2 regions of the Halomonas alkalicola genome follow, and region 2 is predicted to be linked to the other one. Evidence: predicted binding sites of a transcription regulator. Region 2 holds the regulator's gene; the other holds the start of a gene.
What was found. The regulator sigma-54, encoded in region 2, starts transcription at its own class of promoters, with help from an activator protein. The targets are predictions, from matches to a motif close to TGGCACNNNNNTTGCTNT.
Positions count from the first base shown of each region.

Region 1: a site for sigma-54 is predicted at 1,824-1,841, ahead of glnA (glutamate--ammonia ligase). Genes of this name have one in related genera too.

Region 1 covers NZ_CP131913.1:2,363,202-2,366,341, forward strand. Annotated here, with positions in the region: gene B6N23_RS11215 (tripartite tricarboxylate transporter permease) at 1-290, opposite strand, end outside; gene B6N23_RS11220 (hypothetical protein) at 292-759, opposite strand; gene B6N23_RS11225 (hypothetical protein) at 899-1,444, opposite strand; gene glnA (glutamate--ammonia ligase) at 1,984-3,140, shown strand, end outside.
Region 2 covers NZ_CP131913.1:941,971-945,110, reverse strand. Annotated here, with positions in the region: gene B6N23_RS04555 (PTS sugar transporter subunit IIA) at 1-344, opposite strand, end outside; gene hpf (ribosome hibernation-promoting factor, HPF/YfiA family) at 352-660, opposite strand; gene B6N23_RS04545 (RNA polymerase factor sigma-54) at 831-2,243, opposite strand; gene lptB (LPS export ABC transporter ATP-binding protein) at 2,398-3,129, opposite strand; gene lptA (lipopolysaccharide transport periplasmic protein LptA) at 3,138-3,140, opposite strand, start outside.

The DNA.
Region 1 (3,140 bases), 1.4 Mb from region 2:
TCCAGGCAGGTGGCCGCCGAGGAGGGCTCCCCCGGGGTGTTGAGCAGGATCGCCGAGACCGCACTGCCCGCCGCGGTGCCCTTGGAGAGCCCGATCAAAAAGGCGATGGCCGCATAGGCCGACATGTAGAAGGTCAGCGGAATGGCGATGGCGATGGCGATGGCCACCGCCCGGTTGAGACCCGGGATCACCCCCACGATATAGCCGAGCAGCACCCCGCCGAGGATGACCGCGATGGACTCGTAGTGCAGGGCGGCCGCGAAGGAGCCGAGGATGGCATCGAATCCCATCTCACACCACTCCTATGCGCATCAGGTGGACGGTCAGCACATAGAGGCCGCCGGTGGGAATGGCCGCGGTGAGGGCCAGCACATGCCAGCGCCGCTCGCCGAGGATCAGCAGCAGGCCGGCGATCATCGCCGGGGCCACCCAGGTCAGCGGCAGGCGGTCGATGGCCACGATGAAGGCCAGCACATAGAGGAAGGGCCAGGTCTGGTGCCAGAGGCCGGCGAGGTCGGGCCGGGCCACGAAGGGCTCGCGGGTGCGCAGCAGGGCGATGGCGCTGAGCAGGCTGAGGGCGAGGGCACAGACGAGCATGACCCAGGCGCCGAGGGTGGCCAGGGTGCGGGGGTGCATGCCGACGGCGAAGCCGCGGCCGCCCCAGGTGGGGATGACCCAGGTGAGCAGGAGCACCGCGACGGCGGCAACGCCCAGGCCGGACCAGAAATTCTTGCGCTGGATGGAGGGATTGGCGGTCATTTTTTGTCGTGTACGGCCGGTTGGTCAGTAAAGTCCGTACCCTATCGGCGCCGGATGGCCGGCTCAATGCGGGCCCACGACGGGCAGTCAACGTATGCAGGATAGTCGATCGACGGTCGGGCGGGGCCGGCGGCCAGTGTCAGGCGTCGGTGGGCCTTGTCCGGGCACCGCAGGCGCGCAGGCGCTCCAGCAGTTCGTCCAGGGCGGCATCATCCAGCTCGGGGTCGCAGCCGCCGATGCGCTCGAACCAGGCGCGGGACAGGCACAGGCCCTCGCCTCGCGGCAGACGGCCGAGTCTGAGCCAGGCCAGCAGGCGCCACAGCGGGCCGCGCTGCAGGGTGGGGAGGAGGGCGACATCGACCCGGCCCGCGGCCACCTCGGCGGCCAGCCGGGAGAGCGCCTCGGAACTGGTGGCGTTGCCGATGCCGGGAAAGATCAGCACCGGGCCCTGACTGTGGGCGATGGCGTCGTTGATGCGCTGGCCCGGGGGGGCGGGAAGGACGCTGAGCAGGCGTGCGCCGTAGCGGTGCGCCATGCGTGGCAGCCGGGCATCGCCGGTGTCGTCGATGATCCCCAGGAAGAAGGTGTCGGCACGGGCCAGCGGGGCGACGACGGCCAGCTGCCGCGGCAGGCGGGAGCCGGCGCTGCGGGCGTCGATCAGAATGCAGCCGGTGATGTCAGCCATGCGAACTCCGCTCCAGTAGGCCGCACCCTTGGGTCGTGGGTCGGCTGCCAGGAGTTCGCTGCCGGTACCTCGAGGGGTGGTGTAATGAAGTGTAGCCGTTAGTGTCTCAGAGTATCAAAGGGGTTCGGTGGGAAATCTCTGGGCGCTACAGGATGGTGTTGTCCCCGCCGGGAGGGCTGAGGGGCCTGAGACGCCTCGAGCGCCCTTCAGAGGTGCATTGGCGAATCATTTCGCACTTTCATGGTGCAAAGAATGGGGCTGGACGATGCTTACCAGGGGCGCCAGAAGGGGCTTGATTCAGGCTGGTGCGCCGAAGCGTTTCGTTTTCATTGTTCAAATCAGCAAGTTGCTCTTGTTTTGCCGCATCGGGGTGCAGTGTTGGCATGAGGCGTGCATTGTATTGGGCAGCGCCGGAGAGAATGCCGGCTGCCGTGGGCAGGGTGTCCACGGCGTGCTACAACTTCGCAGTACCCCGAATTCGACGTATCCCGATCTCGCATCACCAAGGCTTCGAGCCAAGTTCAACCCCGGAGGACACCATGTCTGCCAAGACTCTCGCCCTGATTGAAGAACATGACGTGAAGTGGGTCGACCTGCGCTTCACCGATACCCGTGGCAAGGAGCAGCACGTCACCATCCCGGCCCGCGATGTGGACGAGGAGTTTTTCGAGAACGGCCAGATGTTTGATGGCTCTTCCATCTCCGGCTGGAAGGGTATCAACGAGTCCGACATGATCCTGCGTCCGGAAGATGGCACCGCCTTCCTCGACCCCTTCACCGAGGACGCTACCCTGGTGCTGCGCTGCGATATCATCGAGCCGGCCACCATGCAGGGCTACGAGCGTGACCCGCGCTCCATCGCCAAGCGCGCCGAGGCCTACCTGCAGTCCACCGGCCTGGGCGACACCGCTTTCTTCGGCCCCGAACCCGAGTTCTTCATCTTCGACGAGGTGCACTGGAAGGCCGATATCGAGGGCTCCATGTACAAGATCACCTCCGAGGAGGGCGCCTGGGCCACCGACCGTCAGGTCGAGGGCGGCAACCTGGGTCACCGTCCGCGGGTCAAGGGCGGCTACTTCCCGGTGCCCCCGGTGGACAGCTTCCACGATATCCGTGGTGCCATGTGCAACACCCTGGAGGCGATCGGCCAGAGCGTCGAGGTGCATCACCACGAGGTGTCCAACGCCGGCCAGAACGAGATCGGCGTCAAGTTCAACACCCTGGTCAAGAAGGCCGACGAAGTTCAGGAACTGAAGTACGTGATCCACAACGTGGCTCACGCCTACGGCAAGACCGCCACCTTCATGCCCAAGCCGCTGGTCGGCGACAACGGCAGCGGCATGCACGTGCACCAGTCGTTCTGGAAGGATGGCCAGAACCAGTTCGCCGGCGACGAGTACGCGGGTCTCTCCGAGATGGCGCTCTACTACATCGGCGGCATCATCAAGCACGCCCGCGCCCTGAACGCCTTCACCAACGCTTCGACCAACTCCTACAAGCGTCTGGTGCCGGGCTTCGAAGCGCCGGTCATGCTGGCCTACAGCGCCCGTAACCGCTCCGCTTCCATCCGCATTCCGTACACCGCGAGCCCGAAGGGCAAGCGCATCGAGGCCCGCTTCCCGGACCCGACCGCCAACCCCTACCTGTGCTTCGCGGCGATGCTGATGGCCGGCATCGACGGCATCAAGAACAAGAT
Region 2 (3,140 bases):
GCGAGGTGGGCGTCATCGGCCTCCTCGGGGACCAGCAGCACGAACACCAGGTCGACGGGTTCGCCGTCGATGGCGTCGAAGTCCACCGGCTCGGCCAGCTTCAGGAAGCCGGCGATGGGGGCCTTGCAGTGGGGGCTTCTGGCGTGGGGGATGGCCACCCCGTTGCCGATGCCGGTGCTGCCCAGGCGTTCGCGCCCGATCAGCCGGCTGAATACCTCCTGGCTGTCGAGGCTTGGCGTATTCTGGGCGATGAAGGTGCTGAAGAACTCCAGCACCCGTTTCTTGCTGCCCCCGGGCACGCCGAACAGGGTGCGCTCCGGGGGCAGGATGGCTTCCAGTGACATGATGGGCTCAGCGAGCGCCGGCGCCCTGGGCGCGGGCCTGGGCCTTCTCCTTGTGCTTGACCAGCTGGCGGTCCAGCTTGTCGGCCAGGGCGTCGATGGCGGCGTACATGTCGCCGTCCTGGGCTTCGGCATGCAGGTCGGCGCCGGCGGCATGCAGGGTGCAGGCGGCGTGCTGGCGCTCCTTCTCCACGGACAGGGTCACCTGCACGTTGGTGATGTTGTCGTAGTGGCGCTCCACGCGAGCCAGCTTCTCGTCCACATAGCCACGCAGGGCATCGGTCAGTTCCACATGATGGCCGGTGATATTGACTTGCATGACACGCTCCTTGCTCGTTGGTTGTGGGTCGATTGTAACCCTTTTTCCTGCCTTGCATACCCCCCGGCCTGACGCCGCCGTGGCGGGCCTGATGCAGGTCATCGAAGCGTCTCCCGGCGGCGGCCGGCACGGGACGCGGCCGCCGCCCCGAGGCATGCTGGGAGATGGGGTCAACGCAGCCGCTTGCGCTCGCTGGAGGAGGGGATGCCCATGGCTTCGCGGTACTTGGCGACCGTGCGGCGGGCCACCTGGATGCCGGCCTCCTCGAGCAGGGTCACCAGCTTGCTGTCGGAGAGCGGCTTGCGCGGCGGCTCCTCCTGGATCAGCTTGCGGATCCGTGCGCGGATGGCGGTGCTGGAGTGGGCGTCGCCCTCGCCGTTGCCGCCCACCTGGCTGGAGAAGAAGAACTTCAGCTCGAACACCCCCCGGGGAGTGTGGATGTATTTCTGGGTGGTGACCCGGGAGATGGTCGATTCGTGCATCTCCACGGCCTGGGCGATGTCGGCCAGGATCAGCGGCTTCATCGCCTCCTCGCCCTGCTCCAGGAAGTCGAGCTGGCGGGCCATGATCTCGCGGCCCACCCGCAGCAGGGTGTCATTGCGGCTGGAGAGGCTCTTCATCAGCCAGCGCGCCTCCTGCAGGTGGTCCTTGAGGAACTGGTTGTCCTGGCTCTTGTCGGCGCGGCGGATCAGCGCCGCGTAGTCGGGCTGGATGCGCAGACGGGGCAGCGCCTCCTGGTTGAGCTCCACGTGCCAGCCGCGGCTGTCCTGGCGTGCCACCAGGTCGGGGATCACGTAGTCGTTCTCGAGGCTGGAGTAAGCGCTTCCGGGGCGCGGGTCCAGGGAGCGGACCAGGGCGATGGCCGTTTCCAGGGCGTCGTCGTCGAGGCCGAGGCGGCGCTTGAGCAGGCGACGGTCGTCGCCGGCCAGGGCCTCGAGGAACTGGCGCACCAGGCGGCGCGCCTGGGGCAGCAGCGGGGTGTCGTCGGGCAGGGCGGCGAGCTGCAGCATCAGGCACTCGCGCAGGTCCCGGGCGAAGACGCCGGTGGGCTCGAACTGCTGCAGGCGCAGCAGCACCTGCTCCACCTCGGCGCTGCGCAGCCCGCCGAGCCCCTGGGACTTGAGGCCGTCGCGGATCTCGTAGAGGGATTGCGCCAGGTAGCCCGCGCTGTCCACGGCATCGATCAGGCTCTCGGCGATCTGCTGCTCGCGGGGGTCGAGGTCGGTCATCGCCAGCTGCCAGGCCAGGTGGCCCTGCAGGCTCTGTGCGCTCGCCTCGCGCTCGAAATCGGGGCCCTCGCCGCCGGCCGGCGCCCCCAGGTCCTGGTAGGTGTCCGACCAGTCGCTGTCGGTGCTGAGCTCGTCGGGAATCTCGCTGGCCCAGTCGTCCTCGGGGGCCTCGCTCACCGCCTGCTCGCCGAAGCCCTCGTCGAGCTCCAGCATGGGATTTGACTCCAGGGCCTGCTGGATCTCCTGGCGCAGGTCGAGGGTGGAGAGCTGCAGCAGGGCAATCGCCTGCTGCAACTGGGGCGTCATGGTCAGCTGCGTGCCGACGCGGAGCTGAAGGGAGGCTTTCATGGCCATCGTGATCGTCTGCCCTCTTGTGCCGGGAAGTGGCCGGAAGGCCTCACCCTAGCGCGGGCGACGCGGGCATGCAAGCGCTTGTTAAGCAACTTCTGTGCCACCCGCAATCGGTATGCCGTCATCTAATAACGACAGGCATATCAGGGGATTGTGGTCAGAGCCGGAAGTCCTCGCCCAGGTAGACCTCGCGCACCCGCTGGTTGGCGAGGATCGCCTCGGCGTTGCCCTCGGCGATGATCTTGCCGTCACCGACGATGTAGGCGGTGTCGCAGATATCCAGAGTCTCGCGCACGTTGTGGTCGGTGATCAGCACGCCGATGCCGCGGGCCTTGAGCTGGCGGATGACCCCCTTGATCTCGCCCACCGAAATGGGGTCGACGCCGGCGAAGGGCTCGTCGAGCAGGATGAAGGCGGGCTCCGTGGCCAGGGCCCGGGCGATCTCCACACGCCGTCGCTCGCCGCCGGAGAGGCTCATGCCGAGGTTGTCGCGGATATGGGTCACGTGAAACTCCTCGAGCAGCTGCTCGAGGCGGGCGCGGCGCCCCTCACGGTCGAGATCCTTGCGGGTCTCGAGGATCGCCATGATGTTGTCGGCCACCGACAGCTTGCGGAAGATCGACGCCTCCTGGGGCAGGTAGCCGATGCCGGCCCGGGCGCGGGCGCGCTGGTGCATGGCGGCCCGGGACAGGTCCAGGCCGTCGATGGCCACCTCGCCGGCGTCGGCGCGCACCAGCCCCACGATCATGTAGAAGGAGGTGGTCTTGCCGGCGCCGTTGGGGCCGAGCAGGCCGACGATGCTGCCCTGGCGGATGGCCAGGCTGATGTCCTGGACAACGCGGCGACGCTTGTAGCTCTTGGCCAGGTGGCGGGCATGGAGGGTCTTCATGGGCGGCCTTA